2 regions of the Klebsiella grimontii genome follow, and region 2 is predicted to be linked to the other one. Evidence: predicted binding sites of a transcription regulator. Region 2 holds the regulator's gene; the other holds the start of a gene.
What was found. Region 2 encodes LexA, which represses DNA repair genes until DNA is damaged. Its sites were predicted from a motif close to TNCTGTATGTACATACAGNA; they were not measured.
Positions count from the first base shown of each region.

Region 1: the regulator LexA is predicted to act here: its motif matches at 1,335-1,354, upstream of rmuC (DNA recombination protein RmuC).

Region 1 covers NZ_CP169721.1:5,444,177-5,449,896, reverse strand. The annotation lists gene ACE3MN_RS25530 (dienelactone hydrolase family protein) at 1-229, opposite strand, end outside; gene udp (uridine phosphorylase) at 497-1,258, shown strand; gene rmuC (DNA recombination protein RmuC) at 1,397-2,845, shown strand; gene ubiE (bifunctional demethylmenaquinone methyltransferase/2-methoxy-6-polyprenyl-1,4-benzoquinol methylase UbiE) at 2,916-3,671, shown strand; gene ACE3MN_RS25510 (SCP2 domain-containing protein) at 3,685-4,290, shown strand; gene ubiB (ubiquinone biosynthesis regulatory protein kinase UbiB) at 4,287-5,720, shown strand, end outside.
Region 2 covers NZ_CP169721.1:5,327,684-5,333,403, reverse strand. The annotation lists gene plsB (glycerol-3-phosphate 1-O-acyltransferase PlsB) at 1-374, opposite strand, end outside; gene ACE3MN_RS24985 (diacylglycerol kinase) at 504-872, shown strand; gene lexA (transcriptional repressor LexA) at 995-1,603, shown strand; gene dinF (MATE family efflux transporter DinF) at 1,676-2,992, shown strand; gene ACE3MN_RS24970 (CsbD family protein) at 3,129-3,338, shown strand; gene zur (zinc uptake transcriptional repressor Zur) at 3,429-3,944, opposite strand; gene ACE3MN_RS24960 (cupin domain-containing protein) at 4,137-4,625, shown strand; gene dusA (tRNA dihydrouridine(20/20a) synthase DusA) at 4,730-5,720, shown strand, end outside.

The DNA of each region.
Region 1 (5,720 bases), 120 kb from region 2:
GGCAAATATCGCGAATATGTTCATGCACGCCGAAAATTTCCTGAACCACGATGACGACCGGCAGCGGGCCGTCGACGTTCCCCGGGCGGGCGTGGAATGCCGGCATGTTATCCCCCTGCGAAGGGATTGATGTCTCTCCGGAGACGATGTTCTCATCTGATGTGTGAACGGCAGTGGCGGCGTGCGGCGTGGCTGCAGGTGCAAAGCCGGTTTGCTTAATTGTCGTCATGGTATTCTCCGTACCCTTAATTTGTTAGCGCAGCAATAACTATAGCTGCTCTTGACAGGACGTTAACCAAACACAGTGCCCGAAACAGGCTATCTTTTGTTCAGGCTTCCGCGATTTAGCTTGTTAATGTGATGTATATCACCCTTTTATGGAAAGTTATTGCAATGAATTTCATTCGTGGTGATTGTTGTCACAAAATTGAGCCGACAGCTTCTGTAAAGTACCGTTTTGCTTCTGCTGATAATTCGACCCACAGAGGAGTTTTTTATGTCCAAGTCTGATGTTTTTCATCTCGGCCTCACCAAAAACGATTTACAAGGGGCTACGCTGGCTATCGTCCCTGGCGATCCGGAGCGTGTGGAAAAGATCGCCGCGCTGATGGATAAGCCGGTTAAGCTGGCATCTCACCGTGAATTCACCACCTGGCGCGCGGAGCTGGACGGTAAAGCAGTGATTGTTTGTTCTACCGGTATCGGCGGCCCATCGACCTCTATCGCCGTGGAAGAACTGGCCCAGCTCGGCATCCGTACCTTCCTGCGTATTGGCACCACCGGCGCCATCCAGCCGCACATCAACGTAGGCGATGTTCTGGTGACTACCGCTTCTGTCCGCCTGGACGGTGCAAGTCTGCACTTTGCGCCCATGGAGTTCCCGGCGGTGGCTGATTTTGAATGTACTACCGCGCTGGTTGAAGCGGCGAAATCTATCGGCGCAACCACCCATATCGGCGTGACCGCCTCCTCCGACACCTTCTATCCGGGTCAGGAACGTTACGACACCTTCTCCGGCCGCGTTGTGAGCCGCTTTAAAGGCTCGATGGAAGAGTGGCAGGCGATGGGCGTGATGAACTATGAAATGGAATCCGCCACGCTGCTGACGATGTGCGCCAGCCAGGGCCTGCGCGCCGGGATGGTTGCCGGAGTTATCGTCAACCGTACCCAGCAGGAAATTCCGAACGCGGAAACCATGAAGCAAACCGAAAGCCACGCGGTGAAAATTGTCGTGGAAGCGGCGCGTCGCCTGCTGTAGTTCTTCTCCTTTCCGTAAAGGGCCGGACTCTCCGGCTCTTCTTTTTTGCGTAGCGCCTCGCAGGAAAACCCTTTCCAACTGGACGTTTGTACAGCACAATTCTATTTTGTGCCGTAAGTGGTTGCCGCAGGGGGCGTTGTGGATATTTCGATTATTATGAGTGCCGTTGTGGCGCTGGCCGTGGGCCTGATTGTTGGCTGGCTGGCGACGAAAGCGCACGCCGATCAAATTCGCGCCGATCTTATCGAAGAGCGGCGCGAGCTGGATATTGAACTGAGCGCGGCCCGCCAGCAGCTGGTGCAGGAGTCCCACTGGCGAGAAGAGTGCGAACTGCTCAATAACGAGCTGCGCAGCCTGCGCGATATCAACGCCTCGCTGGAAGCCGATCTCCGTGAAGTGACAACCCGTCTTGAATCCACTCAGCTGCATGCCGAAGATAAAATCCGCCAGATGGTCAACAGCGAGCAGCGGCTTAGCGAGCAGTTTGAGAACCTGGCGAATCGCATCTTTGAGCACAGCAACCGACGGGTGGATGAGCAGAATCGCCAGAGCCTGCACGGCCTGCTGACGCCACTTCGCGAGCAGCTGGATGGTTTTCGCCGTCAGGTGCAGGATAGCTTTGGCCAGGAAGCGCGGGAGCGCCACACCCTGGCCCATGAAATCCGTAATCTCCAGCAGCTTAATGCGCAAATGGCCCAGGAGGCGCTAAACCTGACTCGCGCGCTTAAGGGCGATAACAAAACCCAGGGCAACTGGGGCGAGGTGGTGTTGACCCGCGTGCTGGAAGCGTCCGGGCTGCGGGAGGGCCATGAATATCAGACCCAGGTGAGCATCGAAACGGACAACCGCTCGCGGATGCAGCCTGATGTGATTGTCCGTTTGCCGCAGGGGAAAGACGTGGTTATCGATGCCAAGATGACCCTGGTGGCCTACGAACGCTATTTCAATGCCGAAGATGATTATACCCGTGAAGCGGCGCTGCAGGAGCATATCGCTTCCGTACGCAACCATATGCGCCTGCTGGGGCGTAAAGACTACCAGCAGCTGCCGGGGCTGCGCTCGCTCGACTACGTTCTGATGTTTATCCCGCTGGAGCCGGCCTTCCTGCTGGCGATCGATCGCCAGCCGGAACTCATTAGCGAAGCGCTGAAAAACAACATTATGCTGGTGAGCCCGACCACGCTGCTGGTGGCGCTGCGGACTATCGCCAATCTCTGGCGCTATGAGCATCAGAGCCGTAACGCGCAGAAAATTGCCGAAAGAGCGGGGCGGCTGTACGACAAAATGCGCCTGTTTGTTGACGATATGTCCGCTATCGGCCAGAGCCTGGATAAAGCCCAGGATAACTACCGCCAGGCGATGAAAAAGCTCGCTTCCGGGCGAGGCAACCTGCTGGTGCAGGCGGAATCATTTCGCGAGCTGGGCGTGGAGGTTAAACGTGGGATTAATCCTGACTTAGTCGAACAGGCAACCGCACAGGATGAGGAATACTTCCTTACAGATGACGGTAACGTTCAGGAAGATAACGATTTTTCTTCCGATACGGCCGCTGCCGCCGCGTATGATAACCGCCCTCAGCCGCGTTGAAGCGTATGGGAAGTGCGCTAAACCTGTTACACTCAACGAACATTTTCTTGATAAGCAAGCAGGCATTGAGATGGTTGAGGATTCACAAGAAACGACGCATTTTGGCTTTCAGACTGTCGCCAAAGAGCAGAAAGCTGACATGGTGGCGCATGTATTTCATTCTGTGGCCGCAAAATATGACGTAATGAACGACCTGATGTCGTTCGGCATTCATCGTTTGTGGAAGCGTTTCACCATCGACTGCAGCGGCGTCCGCCGCGGGCAAACCGTATTGGATCTGGCGGGTGGCACCGGCGATCTGACGGCGAAATTCTCTCGTCTGGTGGGCGAAACCGGCCGCGTGATGCTGGCGGATATCAACGACTCAATGCTGAAAATGGGCCGTGAGAAGCTGCGCAACATCGGCATCGTCGGCAACGTGGAATACGTCCAGGCAAACGCTGAAGCGCTGCCTTTTGCGGACAACACCTTTGATTGCATTACGATTTCTTTCGGTCTGCGTAACGTGACCGACAAAGAAAAAGCGCTGCGCTCCATGTATCGCGTATTAAAGCCAGGCGGTCGTCTGCTGGTGCTGGAATTCTCGAAACCGATTATTGAGCCGCTCAGCAAAGCCTACGACGCCTATTCTTTCCATATTCTGCCGCGCGTGGGTGAGCTGGTTGCTAAAGATGCCGAAAGCTATCGTTATCTTGCTGAATCTATTCGAATGCACCCCGATCAGGAGACGCTGAAAGGTATGATGCAGGACGCAGGGTTTGAAAGCGTCGACTACTACAACCTGACGGCAGGCATCGTTGCGCTACACCGCGGTTATAAGTTCTGACAGGAGGGACGCTATGCCTTTCAAACCACTGGTTACCGCCGGTCTTGAGACGGTCCTCAACGCTTTCCTCTGGCGCGATCGGGCGCTGAAACCCGCCCGCCAGCGTCTGCTGGGGAAAGTGCTGCGCGTCGAGCTGCAAGAGCTTTCCGATCCCGTGGTGCTGGTTTTTAGCGAACGCCAGCTGGATGTGCTGGGCGCGTGGGAAGGCGAGGCCGACTGCACCGTGCGTACCCGCCTGAGCGTGCTTCCGCAGCTACGCAATCGCCAGCAGCTTACCGCGCTGATTCGTAGCGGCGATCTCGAAGTAGAGGGCGATCTGCAGGTGGTGCAAAATACCGTCACGCTGTGCGATCTGGCGGAGTTCGATCCGGCTGAACTGCTCGCCCCGTATACCGGTGATGTTGTTGCGGAAGGCTTCGGTAAAGTATTCCGCGGCGGCGCTCGCTTTCTTGTGCATGGCGCTCAGCGCCAGCAGCGCTATGTTGCGGAAGCGATTACCGAAGAGTGGCGCCTGGCGCCGGGTCCGCTGGAGCTGGCCTGGTTTGCAGAGGAAACCGCTGCGGTGGAACGAACCCTGGTCGCGCTGGAAAAACGGCTGGAAACGCTGGAGGGCAAATGACGCCAGGAGAAATACGGCGCCTGTATTTTATCGTCCACACCTTTTTGAGCTACGGGCTGGATGAGCTCATTCCCAAAATGCGTATCACGCTGCCGCTGCGAATCTGGCGGCGGATGCTGTTCTGGATGCCCAATCGCCATAAAGACCGCCCTCTCGGCGAGCGACTGCGCCTCGCATTACAGGAGCTGGGGCCGGTGTGGATCAAATTTGGCCAGATGCTCTCGACCCGTCGCGACCTCTTTCCACCCCATATTGCCGATCAGCTGGCCATGCTGCAGGACCGCGTCGCGCCTTTTGACGGTCTGCAGGCCAAAAAGCAAATTGAGCAAGCCATGGGCGGCCTGCCGGTAGAGGCCTGGTTTGATGACTTCTCGATTGAACCGCTCGCTTCCGCTTCTATTGCCCAGGTGCATACCGCACGTCTGAAAGAGAACGGCAAAGAGGTTGTCATTAAGGTGATTCGCCCGGATATCGTACCGGTTATCAAAGCGGATATGAAGCTCATCTACCGTCTTGCCCGCTGGGTGCCGCGTCTGCTGCCGGACGGCCGCCGTCTTCGCCCGCAGGAAGTGGTTCGCGAATACGAAAAAACGCTGCTGGATGAGCTCAACCTGCTGCGTGAATCAGCTAACGCTATCCAGCTTCGCCGCAACTTCGAAAAGAGCCCGATGCTCTATGTCCCGGAAGTTTACTCGGACTACTGCAGCGAAGGCATGATGGTGATGGAGCGGATTTACGGGATCCCGGTGTCCGACGTCGCCGCGCTGGAAGCGCAGGGGACTAACATGAAGCTGCTGGCTGAGCGTGGCGTACAGGTCTTCTTTACCCAGGTTTTCCGCGACAGCTTCTTCCATGCCGACATGCATCCGGGCAATATTTTTGTCAGCCGTAACCACCCGGAAGATCCGCAGTACATTGGCATTGACTGCGGTATCGTCGGCTCGCTGAACAAAGAAGATAAGCGCTATCTGGCGGAAAACTTCATTGCCTTCTTCAACCGCGATTACCGCAAAGTTGCGGAGCTGCACGTTGATTCCGGCTGGGTTCCCGCGGATACCAACGTTGAAGAGTTCGAGTTTGCTATTCGTACCGTCTGCGAGCCTATTTTTGAAAAGCCGCTGGCGGAAATCTCGTTTGGCCACGTGTTGCTGAACCTGTTTAACACGGCGCGACGTTTCAATATGGAAGTGCAGCCGCAGCTGGTTCTGCTGCAGAAGACATTACTTTACGTAGAAGGTGTAGGTCGCCAGCTCTATCCTCAGTTAGACTTGTGGAAAACGGCGAAACCGTTCCTTGAGTCGTGGATAAAAGAACAGGTGGGCATTCCGGCTCTGGTGCGGGCGTTTAAAGAAAAAGCGCCGTTCTGGATCGAAAGAATGCCGGAAATACCTGAGCTGGTGTATCAGAGCCTGCAGCAAAGCAAGCAGTTG
Region 2 (5,720 bases):
ACCGGCACCATCTGCACGTCAAGATCGGGATGATTGCGGTGTAAATCCAGATAGTCGTGAAAGAGCTTGATAGACTCTTCTTTCGGCGTGTAATAGGTGAACACGCGCGGCCCGCCGTGGATAAATACGTAGCGCGGAAGCAGGGCGCCGTCGATCTCGAGCGGCTCCAGCGGGTCCGGTAACTCATGTTCCAGACATTGCGCGCGCAGCGTCAGCAGGTCCGCCTTCGAATTGTAGGGCAGGACGTACATAATGGGACGCGAGGTATCCAGGCCTAATTCCTGCGCAGGTTGCGCCGGAATCGACTTGCTTTTTACCAGCGCCCTTAATGGTAAATTCAGTAATTTATAGTAAATTCGTTGCCAGCCAGACATAGACGATGTGAAGCCTCTGGTTAATCATGCAAATGCGCCGCAAGAATAACAGAAAGTGCGCAAAATTTCCGTTGTAACGCGGCAAACGCGTACACTCATTGACGTCATTTACATAAAAAGGTTTGTTTGATGGCCAATAATACCACTGGGTTAACCCGAATTATTAAAGCGGCCGGGTATTCCTGGAAAGGATTCCGTGCGGCGTGGGTCAATGAGGCCGCATTTCGTCAGGAAGGCATCGCGGCCGTTATTGCCGTGGCGATCGCCTGCTGGTTAGACGTCGATGCCATCACGCGGGTGCTGCTCATTAGCTCGGTCCTGTTAGTGATGATAGTTGAAATTATCAATAGCGCGATTGAGGCGGTGGTTGACCGTATCGGTCCCGAGCATCATGAGCTTTCGGGGCGAGCGAAAGATATGGGATCGGCGGCGGTACTGCTGGCGATTATCATCGCGCTGATCGCGTGGGGAACGCTGCTGTGGGCGAACTACCGCTAAGTCTTGTCGTAGCTGCTCGCAAAACGGAAAGAAACTCCTGATTTTTGTGTGAAATGTGGTTCCAAAATCACCGTTAGCTGTATATACTCACAGCATAACTGTATATACACCCAGGGGGCGGAATGAAAGCGTTAACGACCAGGCAGCAAGAGGTGTTTGATCTCATTCGGGATCATATCAGCCAGACGGGCATGCCGCCGACGCGTGCGGAGATTGCTCAGCGCTTGGGGTTTCGCTCCCCAAACGCGGCGGAAGAGCATCTGAAAGCGCTGGCGCGTAAAGGCGCAATCGAGATCGTTTCCGGCGCCTCCCGCGGTATTCGTCTGCTGACGGAAGAAGAAACCGGTCTGCCGCTTATTGGCCGCGTCGCGGCAGGTGAGCCGCTGCTAGCGCAGCAGCACATTGAAGGCCACTACCAGGTGGACCCGGCCATGTTTAAGCCGAACGCCGATTTTCTGCTGCGTGTTAGCGGTATGTCGATGAAGGATATCGGTATTCTCGATGGCGACCTGCTGGCTGTCCATAAAACGCAGGATGTGCGCAATGGTCAGGTGGTTGTGGCGCGTATCGACGAAGAAGTGACCGTGAAGCGTCTGAAAAAACAGGGTAACGTCGTGGAATTGCTGCCGGAAAACAGCGAATTCTCGCCGATCGTGGTCGACCTTCGCGAACAAAGCTTTACTATTGAAGGCCTGGCCGTCGGCGTTATCCGCAACGGCAACTGGCAATAATCTCTTCATCTCGCAGCATCATCATCTGAAGCATGATGCTGCGTCGTTTTTCCTCATTTAGGCGCTTTCTCCATGCTTTTTAACGCCGCCGACAAAGCCCTGTGGCGCTTAGCGCTGCCCATGATCTTCTCCAATATCACCGTTCCGCTGCTGGGGCTGGTGGATACCGCCGTTATTGGTCATCTCGACAGCCCGATTTATCTGGGCGGCGTGGCGGTTGGCGCAACGGCGACCAGCTTCCTCTTTATGCTGCTCCTTTTTCTGCGTATGAGCACCACCGGGCTGACGGCGCAGGCGTTTGGCGCCAGGGATCCGCAGCGGCTGGCGCGCGCGCTGGTGCAGCCGCTGGGCCTGGCGCTGGCCGCCGGGCTGGCGATTGTGCTTTTCAGGATCCCGTTGATAAACCTGGCGCTGCATATTGTCGGCGGTAGCGAAGCGGTGCTTGAACAGGCCCGACGCTTCCTTGAGATTCGCTGGCTAAGCGCGCCGGCCTCGCTGGCGAATCTGGTTCTGCTGGGTTGGCTGCTGGGCGTACAGTACGCCAGAGCGCCGGTGATTCTGCTGGTGGTCGGCAACGTCCTCAACATTGTGCTCGATTTATGGCTGGTGATGGGCCTGCATATGAACGTGCAGGGGGCGGCGCTGGCGACGGTCATGGCAGAATACGCCACTTTCTTTATCGGACTGCTTATGGCGCGGCGCGTACTGGCGCTGCGCGGCGTATCCCTGTCGATGCTGAAAAACGCCTGGCGCGGCGATATACGCCGTCTGCTGGCGCTGAATCGCGACATCATGCTGCGCTCGCTGCTGCTACAGCTCTGCTTCGGGGCGGTGACGGTATTTGGCGCCCGCCTCGGCGCCGATATCGTCGCGGTCAATGCGGTCCTCATGACGATGCTGACCTTTACCGCCTATGCGCTGGACGGCTTTGCCTATGCCGTTGAGGCGCACTCCGGGCAGGCCTACGGCGCGCGTGACGACAGCCAACTGCTTGCGGTCTGGCATGCGGCCTGCCGCCAGTCAGGGTTGGTGGCGCTGGCGTTTGCGCTGATTTACGGCCTTGCCGGTGAACAAATTATCGCGTTGCTGACCTCGCTGCCTTCGCTACAGCAGTTGGCCGATCGCTATCTGGTCTGGCAGATGATCCTGCCGGTCATCGGCGTTTGGTGTTACCTGCTGGACGGTATGTTTATCGGCGCGACGCGCGGCGCGGAGATGCGCAACAGCATGGCGGTCGCGGCGGCAGGGTTTGCCCTGACGCTGTTAACCGTACCGGCGCTCGGTAACCACGGGCTGTGGCTGGCGCTGGCGGTATTTCTCGCCCTGCGCGGCGCTTCCCTGGCGGTTATCTGGCGGCGGCACTGGCAGCGTGGAACCTGGTTTTCATAGTGCATTTAGTTCATCTGATGGTTAAAGATTCCGAATAATAAATCTTACTCAGAATACTCATCTATAGTTAAGTCATGTCCGGTACACAGCGGGCTGTTCATTCACCGAACGATAACCGAACGATGAGGAATGCATGATGAATAAAGACGAAATCGGCGGTAACTGGAAACAGTTCAAAGGTAAAGCGAAAGAAAAATGGGGCAAGCTGACCGACGATGACATGACCGTCATTGAAGGCAAACGCGACCAGCTGGTGGGCAGAATTCAGGAACGTTACGGTTACGCCAAAGACCAGGCAGAGAAAGAAGTGACCGACTGGGAAACCAAAAACGACTATCGCTGGTAGCGAAAACGCCGTGTTTTAACCCACTGTTATTGCCTGCACGATCGGTACATGGAGGTACCGCTACCCTTGTTTCCCGCTGCGGCTAACGCCTCAGCGGGCTTTCTTTTTGATCTGGATGGTATGGTCGTGGTGGCAGTGGCCCGGCGTACTGCAGGCTTCCACTTCAACGCAGGCGGCGCACAGGCCATGAGCCTCAATGACGTTGTGGCGCAGAGCGAACCCCATTCTTGCCGCCAGCGTATGCATAATATCTTCGACGCCTTCCGCACACTCTTCTTTGACGCCGCCGCAGCGGTCGCAGATAAACATCGCCGAGCTGTGGGTTGGCTGATCGAAAAGGTGACACAGCACGTAGCTATTGGTGGATTCCACCTTATGTACGAACCCTTGCTCCAGTAAAAACTCCAGCGCCCGGTATACCGTCGGCGGTTTCGCCTGAGGTTCTTTTTCACGAAGGAGATCGAGCAGGTCATAGGCGCTGATTGCCCCTTGCTGCAGGCTCATCAAACGCAATACTTCGAGGCGCTGCGGGGTCAGGCGCACGCCACGCTGCGCGCACAGCTTTTCAGCATGCGCTAACATTTGTTGCGAAGTGGTCTTATCCATGAGCGTCCTCTGGTCGCGTGAATCTGAAACTGTTACTTTATCACGATACCGGTAAAACGCCGAGACCCGGCGGGATATAGCCGTCACACTTCGTGTGACATGTGCGTTGGTCGCCCCGGTCATACGCTTCTGGGGCGCGCTATCTTGCCGCCTTATGCTATACCTGAAGCATCTCATTTTCGGGAGAAAACGATGAAACGACCTGATTGCATACGACACTGGCGTGAACTGGAAGGTGCGGATGATTCCACCTATCCCGACAGTACTGAGCTTTTCTCCATCGGCGCGCCGCTGGCGCGCGGCCTGCGGCTGAATCGTCTGGGGATCCACCATGAACGTCTGCCGCCCGGGCGTCGTACCTCTTACCCGCATGCGGAAAGCGATGAAGAAGAGTTCATCTACGTGCTGGACGGCTATCCTGAGGTGTGGATTAACGGCTACCTCTGGAAGCTGGAGCCGGGGGATAGCGTCGGTTTTCCTGCCGGAACCGGCATTTGCCACACCTTCCTCAATAACACCGAGCAGGAGGTGCGCCTGTTAGTCGTTGGTGAGGCAAATAAGAAATTCAATCGCATCTACTACCCGCTGAACCCCGGCTATGCCGCCACGCGTCAGGATCGCTGGGTTGACCATCCGCCGCAGTTTTTTGGCCCTCACGACGGGAAGCCGCGGAAAATATAGCGTTTATGGCGGGATAAAAAAGGTGAGCGCTGACGCTATGCGTCAGTGGTTTATCTTTGTGCTATAGTAGCGCCCCTTTTTACCCGGATGCTTATTTATTCGCCATGATGTCAGAATCAACGCCTACTGCTTTCGCCGCTCACCGTTTTTCCATCGCGCCGATGCTCGACTGGACCGACAGACACTGCCGTTATTTTCTGCGTCAGCTGTCGCGCCATACGCTGCTGTATACCGAAATGGTGACCACCGGTGCGATTATTCACGGCAAGGGCGACTATCTGGCCTACAGCGAAGAAGAGCATCCGGTCGCCCTGCAGCTCGGCGGCAGCGATCCGGCTGCGCTGGCGCACTGCGCGAAGCTGGCGCAGGCGCGCGGCTATGATGAAATTAACCTGAACGTCGGCTGCCCGTCCGATCGCGTGCAGAACGGTATGTTTGGCGCCTGCCTGATGGGGAACGCGCAGCTGGTTGCCGACTGCATTAAAGCGATGCGCGACGTCGTGTCGATCCCGGTCACGGTGAAAACCCGTATTGGCATAGATGACCAGGACAGCTACGCGTTTCTGTGTGATTTTATCGAAACGGTATCCGGGAAAGGTGAATGCGAGATGTTTATCATCCACGCGCGCAAAGCCTGGCTTTCCGGTCTGAGCCCCAAGGAAAACCGCGAGATCCCGCCGCTGGATTATCCGCGCGTCTACCAGCTTAAACGTGATTTCCCGCATCTGACCATGGCGATTAACGGCGGCATTAAGTCGCTGGAAGAGGCAAAGCTGCATCTTGAGCATATGGACGGCGTGATGGTCGGTCGTGAGGCTTATCAGAATCCGGGCATTCTGGCCGCGGTGGATCGGGAAATTTTCGGCGTGGACGGCGTTGATGCCGATCCGGTCTCCGTGGTCCGGGCGATGTATCCCTACATCGAGCGCGAGCTTAGCAACGGGACTTATCTGGGACATGTGACGCGCCATATGCTGGGGCTGTTTCAGGGGATCCCCGGCGCGCGCCAGTGGCGTCGCTATCTGAGCGAAAATGCGCATAAAGCCGGGGCGGATATCAACGTGCTGGAACAGGCGCTGAAGTTGGTTGCCGATA